2 regions of the Clostridium thermosuccinogenes genome follow, and region 1 is predicted to be linked to the other one. Evidence: riboswitches for the same ligand, from Rfam matches in the RefSeq annotation. Region 1 holds a riboswitch; the other holds the start of a gene.
What was found. A riboswitch is a leader RNA that binds a small molecule or an ion and turns the genes downstream of it on or off. The one in region 1 is predicted to bind glycine.
Positions count from the first base shown of each region.

Region 1 (7,524 bases):
GAAGCTCTACACTGAAATTCCTTTTGCAAAAAGATTCTCCGTTGTATTGGAGTCTGCCGTTGCTATGCAGCAGGTAAAGAGGGTCGGAAAAGATGAAGTAGACCAGTTCATAATGGTAACCAGTGTAGAAGAAGTTTATAAAAACCTGTAATTCAAAGCGTACATAAAACCTCCATAGAAATCTATGGAGGTTTTTAGTATGTATTATTATATCTTATTATGTTTACTTATTATATATAAAATAATATATCTTAATTCTGAAACCAAACTTAGAATCTTTAAATTTTAAGTCCATCCGTAAGTTTTTTAAGGTTTTCACTCATATCTGCCAGCTTTGAGGACGTTGCTCCTATCTCCTCCATAATGCTAAGCTGCTCCTGAACACTTGCGCTGATCTGCTGTGTCCCGGCAGCAGTTTCATTGGAAGTTGCGGAAATTGTCTCCATCATATAAGGAATTTCGCTTATCAGCGCCATTTGCAGTTCAACAGCTTCATCAATCTTCTGCATTTGATCGACAATGTTCTCAATGCCGGAGATTATGCTCTTCATATGACCACTTACGGCAATGACAGTCTGTGATCCCTCTGCAATCCGGCTGCTTGCATCAGTGATGAACTCTACCGCTTTTTCAGATTTCATCTTGTTCTCTTTAACCAGTTCAATAATGTTTTTCGCAGCGGAAGCGCTTTGATTAGCCAATTTACGTATTTCCTCCGATACGACGGTAAAGCCTTTTCCGCTTTCACCTGCTCTCGCAGCTTCGATTGCAGCATTCAAGGCCAGCAGATTTGTTTGCTCGGAAATGCCTCTGATTATCTGAACTATATCCTCAATCTTTTTAGATGATTCCACAAGCTCACTGATTACGTAGGTGGTCTGTTCAGACAAGTTTTTGATTTCCTCCATGCGCATTGTTATGTTATCCACGTCAGTTGCGCCTTTGTCAGCAAGCTGCTTCATATCCAGTGCTTGCTGCACGGTTGATTTACTTACTTCCGTAGCTGATTGGGAGATTTGTACCACTTCTTCTATCCCTTTTTTTGTTTCATCCACTATTTTTGTATTCTCAAAGGCTCCTGCGGATATGCTGCTTATGGATTGGGCTATTTGCTCCAGCGACTTGTTGGTTTCTGATGTGGATACTGAAAGCTCTTCACTGGATATATTCATTTGCAGTGATATCTCAGCCAGCTGATCTGTTATATTGTAAATCTTTCCGATATATTGGTTGATTTCTGCAGCTGCCTCACTGATGTCACCTTTTCCTGCAGCTTTTTTTCCATTGGTGAAGCTGCCGCCGTCCATATGTATTATTTTCTCTAAACCAGAAACAAGCTTTTTTGCGGGAATAAAATAGAAAAAAATCATGTATATAAACAGGAAGATTTCAGCTATTAATGCTGCGGGAGTTGCGATTGATGTGATAAGGAATCCATGCTTTTGCATAAAAGGTGACAGAGAGTTAAAGAAGTGAGGTAAAATGATTGCAGCGCCATTGATTAATATTAGTACTGCAACAACTATGCAAAAAACTACCCCAATAACTAAACTGCTTGCTTTTTTAAAACCCTTTTCCATTGCTATTCCTCCTTGCTGTACTAAAACTATACTGCAAAAATGAATATAAATACATAACTGTTAAAATTGTAACATATAAGTATAATAATTGTAAATACAAAGCATACTAAAAAATGACATTATTATTATTTTCTCGATAGAAAAAGATAAAATTCCATTAATGATATACCTGCGTAATGAGACTTTGCCTGTCGACAATCATAATCATGATTTACGTAATTGATTTTCATAATTTTTCTCTCTGTCACTTCTACGATGCTATCATGACGATGCTAAATGCTACTATGATGATGTTGTTATGATATTGTACAGAAAATATTCACCGAAAGATTTGCTTTATCCGAAGCTCGATAAATTGATTTGTAGGTTAACCGACCATCCGCTTTGGCTTCACCAGATTGATTTTTGATTGCCAGAAACAAGCTAAAACAGCCTAAGGCCATCATGTTCCAGCATTACAATGCAGGTTTATGAATGATAAGAATGATGTGATATTTAATGATGTGTTTTTATCGATATGTTGGCTAAAATCCTTTGAACATATAAACCTTTCCGTTTGCTCATACTAATAGTGCATCATATGAATGACGAGCATAGCAGCTTGCAGAAATAAGAAAGGTGTGATGTTATGGACAGTAAAAGAGCGGAAGAAATTATGAAATCCAATGGTTTAATCCATGTCAGCTATAATGGAATGCCTGTTAATATTGAGAGTATTCGTGGTGATTTAGCTGAAGTGACACTGATCGGCATGGGTAAAAAAATCGACATCCCGATCAGCGCCCTTGCAGAAACTGATCCCTTGTATACCATATAGGATTGTACCCTCAAAGCCATGTAGTTAGCGTTAGGATGCGGCAAATTACATGGCTTTACTATTTAGCGTCAGGGTATAAGCTGTTGTCGAGCCTACGAAGCCCGCTCCTACAACATATATTGCTTTATAAAACCAATATATTATGGAACCGGATGAAAATAAAAATCATATTCTGGTACCGGACCCGACAGAACGGATTTTTCCGGATTCCTTTTTCAGATGCTTTACATATAGCTTGGTTTCTGCTGCTATCACACCTGAAAGGCATACCAGGGCTATGAGGTTTGGCAGCGCCATGAGGCCATTTACAATATCAGCGATGAGCCAGATGGCTTCAAGCTTTATGAAAGCCCCCAGAGCTACCATAGCAATAAACACAATCCGATAAGGCATAATGGACTTCACTCCGAATAGGAATTCGCAGCAGCGCTCGCCGTAATAATTCCAGCCTATTATAGTCGTAAAGGCAAACAATGCAAGGCTCAATGTCAGCAAAACCGGTCCCAAGACAGGCATAACCGTGCCGAAAGCAGCGCTGGTAAGCTCCGTACCTTGGAGGTCCGTCTGCCATACCCCGGTTACGACTATGCTTAGACCGGTCAGTGTGCATACGATTATGGTATCGATAAATGTACCTGTCATCGAAATGAGTCCCTGTTCAGCCGGCCATTTTGTCTTTGCTGCCGCAGCAGCAATAGGGGCGCTTCCCAGACCTGATTCATTGGAAAACACACCGCGGGCCACTCCGTTTCTGACAGCCATCTGCATCGTAGCACCCAGGAAGCCTCCTACGGCTGCAGTGCCCGTAAAAGCATTGGAGATTACAAGGTTCACTGCTTGAGGAATTTTGTCGAATGATGTAAATACAACCACCAGGCATATCGTCACATAAAGAACGGACATGAAAGGAATGACTTTGGTGGATACATTAGCTATGCTCTTAAGTCCCCCTATCACTATAAGGGCAACCAGTATGGTCAATAAGATGCCAGAAACCTCCGCAGGGATGCCAAAAGTGCCATTTATGCTGGAAACAATGGCATTTACCTGTGGAAATGTGCCTATGCCCAAAAGCGCTACCAAAACTCCACTTACTGCAAAAAATACCGCCAGCGGGCGGAACTTTTCTCCCATACCTTTAAGTATGTAGTGCATGGGCCCTCCGGCTATCTGACCATTGGCATCCTTGGATCTGTACTTTATAGCAAGGAGTCCCTCACCATATTTGGTTGCCATGCCGAAAAAAGCAGCCATCCACATCCAGAAAAGAGCTCCTGGGCCTCCTGCTTTAATCGCGGTGGCCACGCCAATGATATTTCCGGTGCCTATAGTCGCCGCCAGAGCAGTGCAAAGCGCTCCGAAGCTGTTAACATCCCCTGTGCCGTCGTTCTCGGCCTTAAAGATAAGCTTTAGGGCAAAAGGCAGGCGGAAGACCTGAAGAAATTTCAATCGAAAGGACAGAAATACTCCTGTACCCACCAGCAAAATCAAAAGCGGCGGTCCCCAAATAAAACTATCAATTTGATCCAACAGTTTAATCCAATCCATATATAGATCCTCCTTAAAAAAGATAATATTCCGGAGTTTCCTGACGACTGGGAAGGGATTAAAAATTATCATAATAGGGCAAAAGCTGTTTCCATTTCATAATGAAACGGCAGGTGGGAATTGATTTTGCAATTAATTCCTTACGCTATATTATAAAGAGTCAAATCACAGCATGATTTGACTCCGGATATAACGCAACTGATATTGAAGGCCATAGTAAGGCCCTAAGATATATGTTCAGCGTCCCTGTCCTTTTGCCTGAGAGATTTAGTGCAAATCGCACCTTGCCCCTTCGGCGCCTATCAAAGGTCTCTCCAGAGTTCTGTCAGATTTGCAGTCCTACCCGGATCATCCGGATACCTGAGAGTGTTACTCCTTCGGCGTACCTTACGGTCCTCTTCTGCAAACCCTCATCCAGCATATATTTATTTCCCATCTATTTTACATAATCCCAGTTAGTTTTTCAAGTATTTTGTATACATTATTCCTTTGTAAATAAAAGCATAACATGAGATTTTTTCATGAAGGCTTAGCAGTAAAACTATTTCAAAGATATGCGCTATATCCATCATTTTCTTAAAATATGGTTATGCCGGAAGCTGCTCTTATATTACATTGCTTCCGAATAACCCAAAGCTCCTTGGAAAACCCGGAAGAAGCCGTTATGTAAAAAGGCATGCAATTTTTATTAGTGTTCGTGGAAATATTTCCAAAATCCCAGCAGGAGGCATTCAAATTTTACCTCAATCCCCTTAAGTAATCCTGGACGATGCTGCACGGTAGATACCTCACAAAATCGTTAATCTGCATTTTCCCGTGAGGATTTCGAGGATTTAAAAAAACATTATCTTTTTGTTTTTTCATCGTTGAAAATGATGTATTATTATTTGTAGATAGTATACGCTTTGGATATGAAGGAGGTAATTATGAAGTACAGAAAGTTTGGAAAAACAGGTTTTAATGCCTCTGCACTGGGATTTGGATGTATGAGGCTGCCGGTGGTCAATGACGGCACAAACAGGATTGATGAACCTGAAGCGATCAAGATGCTACGGTATGCCATCGATAATGGTGTAAATTATATCGATACCGCATATCCTTATCATCATGGCAATAGCGAAATTTTTGTAGGAAAAGCGCTTAAGGATGGCTACCGCGAGAAGGTTAAGCTTGCGACTAAACTGCCGGTATGGCTGGTTAAAGAGTATCCGGATTTCAACAAATACCTGGATGAGCAGCTTAAAAGACTGGATACGGAGTACATAGACCTGTATCTCCTTCATGCGCTGGATAAAGGAAGATGGGATAAACTGCTCAAACTGGATGTCTTCAAAGCCATGGATGAATACAAGAAATCCGGCAAAGTGAAGTACATGGGATTCTCATTCCATGATGATGTTGACACCTTTAAAAAAATTGTCGATTCTTATGACTGGGATTTTTGCCAGATACAGCTCAATTACATGGATGAAAACACCCAAGCAGGAATGGAAGGCTTAAAATATGCGGCATCAAAGGGACTTGCAGTGGTGATCATGGAACCCATCAGGGGAGGCAAGCTTGCCCAAAAACCAGCCGACTGCATTCAGGAGCTTTGGGATTCAGCAAAAATCAAGAGAACTCCTGCCGAATGGGCTCTCCGTTGGGTCTGGAACCATCCGGAAGTTTCAGTGGTGCTGAGCGGCATGAGCACCATGGAACAGGTTGTGGAAAACCTCAGGATTGCCGACGAAGCCGAGCCTGGTTCCCTTTCCGCGGAAGAAGTAGCTCTGGTGGAAAAGGTGAGGGATACTTACAATTCCCTGTCCAAGGTAGCCTGCACATCATGCGGATATTGTATGCCCTGCCCTTCCGGCGTAGACATACCATGGAATTTCTCGTTCTATAATGAATATTTCATGTACGGTGGCTCTCTGGAAGAGAAAAAGAAGCATTTCAACTCCATGGCCGGAAATGCCGTAAAATGCATCGAATGCGGAAAATGCGAAAAGTCTTGCCCGCAGAAACTGACCATCAGGCAATACCTGAAGGATGTAGCAGCGCTTATGGCATAAGCAAATAAGCATCAACTGATCAGATTAACACCGGGGGCATTCTCTAATGTCCCCTCTATTTTATATTGCACGTTTAAACGGATGAAGGTTATAAAGCTGTTGATGGGTCATTATTTTGCTGTTTGCGATATTCCCGCGGAGTGATGGACATAACACTTTTATACACCCTGTTGAAGGTTCTCAGAGTCTCAAAGCCGCATTCAAAAGCTATTTCAGTAATAGGCTTGTCAGTGCAAGCCAGCAAATGATTCGCGTAATTTATCCTCAATTCATTGATATACCTATCAAGTCTCTGTCCCACGCTATTGGAAAAAACCCTGGACATATGAAACGGGCTGACCTTCAGTTCTTTGGCGATGGATGACAAATTTATGGGGCTCTGGTAGTTTGACTGGATATAGCTGAGAATGCGTTCAATCAATTCATCCCCTGTGTCCTTCTCCCTCTTCTGCAGGTTCAAAAAAGGCATAAGCCTGCTCACAGCCAGATAAAGATGTCCGGTGATGATACCGGGGTTATTTCCTGCTCTGGTTTCTTCATATATGCACTTAAGGGATGTATATGCCTCGGGGTGGACCTGGCTTCCCCGTATGCAGCTTACAGAAGGCTTACATGCCGTAAAAGCATTTTTGTAAAGAGGCAGCATGCTTCCGTTGAATATCATAATAAAATGTTCACTGTGTTTATGGGTCTTATATCCGTGGACAGTATTGGGAAGCACAACGCTGATATCCCCCTTCTCCAAGGTATATGTCCCGGCATTGGATGCAATTTCGATCTCTCCTCCCATCACCATTAGCAGCTCAAGCTCCTTATGGATATGAAGGGGAAATGTCATGTCATTGCCATACCCGCAGTATAAACTGTAGGATTTGTTTTCATAAAATATCATCAGAAAATCCTCCGGATTTCATCAGTATATATATAATATTTCGACAGCAAACCATTGATTTATGAGGTAAATAAATGATTGGAAAATTTCACTGCCACAATTGATATAATGTACCCGACAGCAATAATTGTCTATGTTTATTTTTATATTTTCTTTTTATTACATATTTTAAATAGTAGTATAATATCAGTACTATTGGCAATGTAATGCGCTTTAATGAATATCTCCCTTGCGGTAGCCGTCCGGAAGAGGAAAGAAGCCTTTCAATTCCAAGAACGGAAATGTCGGAAATGGATAAAGGCTTATATGCACCGCAAAGGGAAGTCCAACCTTGGGCCGCATGCATGCCGGACTTTATAATACTCTTTAGATAAAAGAAAGGGAGGGTTCTTATGGACAGGAAAGCTCTTATCGTAAGAGGTGGATGGGAAGGCCATGAGCCTGTTGAGGTTTCACAGGTTTTTGAAAAAATTCTCATGAAGGAAGGCTTTGCAGTGGACATTCATGAAGACCTTGACGTCTTTGGGGATCTGGAAAACCTTCACAGCTATTCTTTAATCATTCCTGTATACACCATGGGTGAGATAAAAGGCGAATATGTGGACAATGTATGTGCAGCAGTTGAAAGCGGTG
Region 1 covers NZ_CP021850.1:4,629,231-4,636,754, reverse strand. The annotation lists gene CDO33_RS20215 (hypothetical protein) at 1-151, shown strand, start outside; gene CDO33_RS20210 (methyl-accepting chemotaxis protein) at 279-1,580, opposite strand; gene CDO33_RS20205 (small, acid-soluble spore protein, H family) at 2,209-2,397, shown strand; gene CDO33_RS20200 (alanine/glycine:cation symporter family protein) at 2,563-3,945, opposite strand; glycine riboswitch at 4,182-4,273, opposite strand; gene CDO33_RS20195 (aldo/keto reductase) at 4,872-5,999, shown strand; gene CDO33_RS20190 (AraC family transcriptional regulator) at 6,088-6,891, opposite strand; gene CDO33_RS20185 (ThuA domain-containing protein) at 7,284-7,524, shown strand, end outside.

Region 2 (7,524 bases), 2.3 Mb from region 1:
ATGAATACCTGAAGGATCATGCCTCTGCCCGGATTGATTACATCCATGGCTATGACGTAGTGGAGAGGTTGGGCAGCATGGATAGCAATATAGGATTCTATCTGCCGCCCATGGACAAAAAGGATCTCTTCAAAACAGTGATACTGGATGGAGTGCTCCCCAGGAAAACTTTTTCCATGGGTGAGGCCGAGGAAAAAAGATTCTATCTGGAATGCAGAAAAATCAGATGAGTAGATAAATAAGATAAAAGATAAAAGATAAAAAATAAAAAAGGTAAAATGAATAAGGTAAATTTTCCGCTTTGCTTTAATGTTTTTATGCAATAGCGGTAATATACGGTTTAATTGCTTTGAATCATGTTGTTTAAGGGTTTGTAAATATGATAATTTTCTATAATGACGTTAACATGTCATAACAACATATCAACTTTTTAAAGGATAAAAACCATCCGTAAACACGTAAACGGATGGTTTTTTGCTTTTATTCCTTATTTCCTTACAGTGAAACTCTCTTTATGCTCAATAGGCTAAACTTTTATTTCATGGTCGGACAAAATTTATCTTTATGAGTTAAAAATGGATGCCTTATGGCATCCATTTAAAAGCTGGTTTTCGCTTGTCAATTATTTTAGCTCTACCGAACGTCTTTTATAAACCAGCCAAATCTTACCGGTTTCTTTTCTAGTTGTTCAATGGTATTAAGAAGAAAGCTCTTTTTAAGCTCTCATTAGAAGGATGAAATTTGCGCTTATTTTCTTCAACTACACCCGATAAAAGTGAAATTATGGAGTGAATTCTCTCAAATACCAATTTGGCACCGGATTGCGCATTTCATCAAACCAGTTCATTATATTAATTGCTGTTTGAATGGATTCATCCCGGTAGCTCGGCTCTACATAAACCGCCCAGGAAACCAGTACAAGTGCTCCTGTCGATAGATACAGTGCCAGTATACGCCAGAATTCTTCCGGCGGCTCTCCGTTAAAGTAGCCATGTATTTGTCCCGTGGTGAAATGCGGAACAAGATTCGCAAGCAGAATCCTGTTGAATTCCGACCACGGATCACCATAAAGACTATCGATGAGATCCCAATCCACGACCACAACGTCACGATTCGGCGAGATGATCAGATTATCGTTATGGTAGTCACCGTGTATGAAACACTGAGGGCGTCCAAGCAGCAGATGGCGGTTTTCTTTATAAAAAGCCAAGATTGCTTCACTGCCGTTGATGTGGACACCACAATTGAAAAAAGCTTTCAACCGCTCATCATTTATACTTACGAATCTGTCATACCAGTCCTCTAATCCTTCGGGTGCAGGAATGGAATGTATCCTTCTGAGATTCTGACCGGCTTTGATACCAAGCTCGTACTGCTCGGCATGGGACAACTTAGGCAGCAGAACGTCTGCTGTTTCACCGTCGCACCAAGTCAGAAGTTGATACACGTTTTTGCCGCTATTGCAAATACCGAAATCCACAGGAGCAGACATAGATACACCGAGGGAAGCAGCACGCCCCATCATATCATACATTGCTTTTTTTCGTTTGTAGAATTCAATACTCGAAATGCGAAGCAAATAACGCTGTCCCTGAGCAGTTTCCACATAGTATTTATCGTCGCCTGAAACACCTTTGTTTATCGCTTCAATCCTTATAAAGGATTCGTGGTTTGGTATGTCTTTGCATACGGACAATATCATTTCACTATTTGATTTCATTGTAATTGGCTCCTTTCAATATTTTTTTAAATACTGAAACAAAGCCAATCGCATCGTTAGCGACTCAGCATGCTCCATGCAAACGTCGCTAACAAACTGACGAATGGCTTTGCATGGAGCACAGCCTCATGGGCGTTTTTCTAAATCTTAATTTAAGCATATATTACCTCCTGAAGGCATGAGCTTCATCATTGCCTTCCTGTATTAGCAAAGGTTTTCCAGTTGTATTATAACATGCCATAATTATACAAACAACAGTATGAAAAAACGGATGGTTTTGCTTCTGATAATCCATCCGTTTTTTACTTACATTGTCTGCCTGACAGAGAACGGTTCAAAATTTCCGGAGACTTTTTTCATATTTTCATCAGAACTTCAACATGGAAACTTTGAGAACACCGTCGATATTTTTAAGCAGGCGCATTATTTCCTCGCTGACTTCCGCATCAACACTTACAAAAGCTACCGCTTTTTCACCACGGCGGTTTCTGCTCCACTGCATGGCTGCTATATTTATATTGTCCGCGCCCAAAATCGTTCCGATCTGACCGATTATGCCTGGCTTGTCGACGTTCTGTATGGCCAGCACATAGGGTGTAGGTTCAAAATCCAGCTTGTATCCGAAGAAGTCAACAATCCTGATTTCTTCCTTGGCAAATACTGTTCCGGATACGCTAAGCTCCTTTTTCTTGGTAGTGAATTTTACTGTGATCAGATTTGTGTATTTGTCCAGATTGGTGCTTTTGCTCTCTTTAAATTCCACTCCCATATTTTTCAGCATGAGCTCAGCATTTACATAATTAACCTTCTCTTTATTGATGGGATCAAGGAATCCTTTTAAAACCGACAGGGAAATCACTTTGGTTTCCTTGTCCGCCAGGTCGCCTCTATAGATTACTTCTATCTGCTGCACGGTTTCCTTTTCAGCCTGATAATATATTTTACCGAGCATTTCCGCCAGGTTCAGATAGGGCCTTAGCTCAGACAAGTCCTTAGTATGCATTGGCGGCATATTCACCGCAGCCACCATCTCGCCTTTAAGGGCTCCGGCCACCAATTCTGTTATGGCTGTTCCGACATTATAGTTAGCTTCCTGTGTTGAAGCGCCAAGATGAGGTGTTACCATGACATTGTCCAATTCCAGCAGCGGGTTTGTATAATCCTGCTCTTCCGGCTTTTTATCATAGCTGGGTTCGGGGTCCAGTACATCCAATGCTGCCGCAGTAACCCTACCATCTTTAAGGGCATCATACAGTGCTTTTTCATTGACAAGGCCTCCTCTTGCGGCATTTACTATACGGACTCCCCTTTTGCACATGTTTAATTCTTTCTCGCCTATCATGCCATAAGTTTCCGATGTCTTGGGAGTATGCAGCGTAATCAGGTCTGATTGCTTAAGCAGCTCCTCCAAGGTTTCGCATTTCTCAACCCCCAGCATTTTGAACCTGTCATCGGTTATATACGGGTCATAAGCCACAACCCGCATGTTGCAGCCTTTTAATTTCCTTGCTACAATCGATCCTATTCTGCCCAAACCTATTATTCCTGCAGTTTTCCCATCGAGCTCATTGCCTATAAACCTGTTTCTCCTGAAATCCTTGTTTCTTACGGCAACATGAACCTGAGGCAGATTTCTGAATATCGCAAAAGCCAGTGCTACTGCCAGCTCTGCCGCAGCCATTATATTGCTCTCCGGCGTGTTAACCACGATTATGCCTCTCTTGGTGCAAGCGCCGACATCGATATTATCTATACCATTGCCCGCGCGGCCGACAACTTTTAGGTTTTTTGCAGCTTCCAGCAGCTCCTCGTTTACTTTGGTCACGCTTCTTACAATTATAGCGTCATAGTCTCCTATTATCCCTAAAAGCTCGTCACTGGATATTCCATACCTTGTATCCACTTCGAATCCGTTTTCCTTAAGATAATTAATTCCTTCATCCGCAATCCGTTCCGTTATAATTATCCTCATCTTAATCTTAATCCTCCTTCTTTCCCATTCCTTCGCAATACAATATAAGCAGCATTATAACCGTCCATTGTGTATGCACTTAACCCTGGTTTCCGGGGAAGGTCAAAGGACATATCAAAAATTTGCTTCCTCCCCGCTCACCCAGATATGGAAAATCACATTATTATCTTATCTATAGATTCAATCAGTCCTTTTATCTCATCCAATGTCGTATCTGCCATATGCGCAATCCTGAAGGTGATATCCTTTAACTGACCATAACCATTGGATATTACATAACCGACCTCACCCAGCTTTTTGTTGAGCTCTGACACATCGATATTCCTGGTATTCTTAACTGCCGTCACTGTGTTGGAGGCATATCTTTCATCGGCAAACAGCGCGAACCTTTCCTTAGCCCACTGGCGGACATACTCAGCCATTTTTCTGTGCCGTTCAAACCTGTTTTCCAGCCCTTCCTCAAATATCCTATCCAGTTGGTAATCCAAAGCAAACATATGGGACAAGGACGGAGTGGAAGGATACTGGTAATCTTTCTTCTTTATGTACTCATAAAGCTCCAGCAGGTCAAAATACAAGCCTCTGAACTCTACCTTCTTCGCAGCATCCAATGCTTTTTGGGAAATTGAGCATATGGATAGTCCCGGTGGCAGTCCCAGGCACTTTTGTGAGGATGTTATGCATATATCCACCCCCAACTTGTCTACCTCTATCTTGGTACCTCCCAAGGAACTTACGGCATCCAGGCAGTAAACCACATCAGGATATTTTTTCATTACCTCGGCTATTTCCTCCACGGGATTCATAACTCCCGTAGCCGTCTCATTGTGGGTGATGGTTATAAGATCATACTTTCCTGTGGCCAGGGTTTTGTCCACCATTTCAGGCAAAGTCGGTTGACCGGGCTCTGATGATATCTTGTCGGCCTGCACTCCGTTGCAGACAGCCATCTTATACCACCTGTCGCCAAAAGCGCCTATTGAAAAAACTGCAGCTCTTTTTACGGTACAGGATCTTATGGCGCCTTCCATCAACCCGCTTCCCGAGGATGTAGACAGAAGAATTTCATTATCTGTATACATCAGCTTTTTCATTTTTCCACTTATGCTTTTCTGCAATTTGGATGCATCTTTAGAACGATGACCTATCATAGGCGTCGACATTTTTTTTAGAATATCTTCCCTTACCTCCACCGGTCCGGGAATAAATAGCCTTTTATGCATGATTGAACCTCCATTTTCCCTTATTTGCTGCAATGCAAGCAATTGCAAGGATAATTGCAACACACCGTCAAAGCAATATATGAAATTTTCGTCTCATTATAATTAAGGAGCCAAATCTAAAAAAGACTTGACCCCTGTAAGTGCAAAGCAAATACAACCTTTGATATACTCTGTCCTTTTGCCTGAGAGATTTCAGCCTTTTCGGCCTTGCCCCTTCGGCGCCATCATTGGTCTCTCCAGAGGTACGTCCTGATGAGGTCTCGTTTACCTGAGAGTGCAACTCCTTCGGTGTATCTCCCTGTATAAACCAAGGAAATATCTCTCCCTCATCCATCATCCGTCATTATTAAATTATTGTGATTAATAGTTTCATTATAGTTTTGTTAGCAAATGTTGTCAAGAAATATTTAGGGGCGTCATAAAAGCAAGAATTGCATGCCAAAATGCTCCTATACAACTAAGCTTCATCAAATGCTTTTATGCACCGGAATCAACATCAAAATTCCTCATAAGGTCTTCGAGAGTATCCCTTCTGCGGATCAAGGATATGCTTCCATTCTCCCTGATCAATACCTCAGCCGGCCTTAACCTGTTGTTGTAGTTGGAGCTCATGGAATATCCGTAGGCTCCGGCATCCATAATCCCCAGGATATCGCCTTCCTTTAGTTCGGGAAGCATCCTGTCTTTTGCGAGGATATCCCCGCTTTCACAGATATTTCCTACTACATAAACAGGCTTATCCGATTCTGTGCTCTTTAACAGCTTACCTTCCCGGTAAACTTCTATATCATGGTGAGAATCGTACATCACCGGTCGGGCCAGCACGTTAAACCCAATATCGGTTCCTGCATAGGTTACTCCGTAATTGTTTTTGATTGAATGGACGGTACCCAAAAGAACACTGCATTCCGCAACTATATATCTTCCCGGTTCTATCTTGAAGGTAATATCTTTGCCATATTCCCTGATCCAGTCTTTCAGCACCTGATCCAGCTTGCTGCCGAATTCCTTCAATTCAAGACGCTCCTGGCCTTCCTGCTTGCGGTATGGTATTCCGAATCCACCGCCCAAATCTACAAACTCTAGGTCATCAAATTGCTTTGCTATATCCAGCAGGGACTTGACTCCTTCAATATACGGTTTTCCTTCCATGAATAAAGAACCTATGTGTTGGTTGATTCCTACCAGCTTGAGGTCATACCTTTTCAGAATTTCCTTTACCTCGCTGATATAGTCCATGTTCACGCCAAATTTGGTCTTTTTGCCTGCGGTTACCACCTTTTCATGGTGCCCGGCGCCGACTCCCGGATTGAAACGGACAGCCACCTTTCCTCCAGGGTTTAGCTTTCCATACAGCTCCAACTGGGAAAGGGAGTCGGCACTCAATATTATGCCTTTTTCGATGGCATACTTCATTTCCTCCGCAGAAACATTGTTGCTTATATAGAATATCTGCTCAGGTTTAAATCCGGCTGCCAGGAGCACATATATCTCTCCCGGGGACATGGCATCGGCGTTAAGCCCTTCTTCCCTGACTATTTTCAGCAGCTCCAGGTTTGAATTTGCCTTAGTGGAATAATTGACACTGAAATTTGGGTACGTTATGAAATTTTTCATCTCACGGCATCTTTGCCTCAATATGGATTCATTATATACATATAGCGGACTTCCATATTCCTTTATTATTTCAAAAGGTGAGATTCCTTTAAAAAAGTTGGTTTGCTCCGTAAAATAGTTTTTCAAAATTTCGACCTCCATCGTTGTTAAAGTAGATTTATATATAATATGTAAACTAAAGCCTTTTCTTTTACTGCCTTCCAATTTACTGCTTCAACAAGCCGGAATTGATATGGCAGAATTTATAGCCATGGAAGGCACTTCTCCTGTTGATATTCAGACAATAGCACAATGACGGCCAAAATGACAATCAGTTGATGTTTGATTTGTCAAATTGCCAAGTTGTCTCACGCTTCTACCGGCGGGAGCGCAATTGACATAAATTTATAACAAGCGAGTTTCTTTATAAAGATACGGCGTTTGAATATAACGCCGGAAAGGATAAGACAAATCCCGTCAACACAGGGAATTTCCCGACCCTTTTACAAGCTTGTCGTTACTCAATCCTCGAATTTATGCTTAAGGCTATACCCTTCAAAACCCGTCAACTTAAATGCATAATTATTAAATTAAATTTTATTTTTATTAATTTATATATCAAAACAACTCCCGTGTCAAGATTTTATTGCAATGCGTTTCCAACTTCAAAAGCAGGCTTTTGCCCTCCCTTTAGCCACTGTTTTTTTGTCTCCTTTCCATAGCTTTATCCTTCCTGAACATTTCATATATACCCATAGCCAACAGGAAAAAACCAAACCATTTTTTAAGATCCGTCCCTGAAAGTCCTATAGCCATCTTTGACCCAAAAAATGCGCCTATAAGGCCGAAGGCTACTATCGGTATCGCCATTTTCAGATTGACCCTCTTGTTTTTAAAATGTATAAACAAGGCGACTACAGCGGTGGGAATAAAAAAAAGCAGATTCACACTTTGGGCTATGTGCTGATCCACTCCTATAAAAATAACCAACGCCGGTATCAATATGGTTCCTC
Region 2 covers NZ_CP021850.1:2,153,542-2,161,065, forward strand. The annotation lists gene CDO33_RS09475 (DUF1015 domain-containing protein) at 1-230, shown strand, start outside; gene CDO33_RS09480 (aminoglycoside phosphotransferase family protein) at 782-1,720, opposite strand; gene serA (phosphoglycerate dehydrogenase) at 2,088-3,692, opposite strand; gene CDO33_RS09490 (pyridoxal-phosphate-dependent aminotransferase family protein) at 3,848-4,915, opposite strand; glycine riboswitch at 5,076-5,165, opposite strand; gene lysA (diaminopimelate decarboxylase) at 5,393-6,658, opposite strand; gene CDO33_RS09500 (sulfite exporter TauE/SafE family protein) at 7,202-7,524, opposite strand, start outside.
Region 2: linked by a shared signal. The riboswitch ahead of CDO33_RS09490 (pyridoxal-phosphate-dependent aminotransferase family protein) and the one ahead of CDO33_RS20200 (alanine/glycine:cation symporter family protein) in region 1 are both predicted to bind glycine.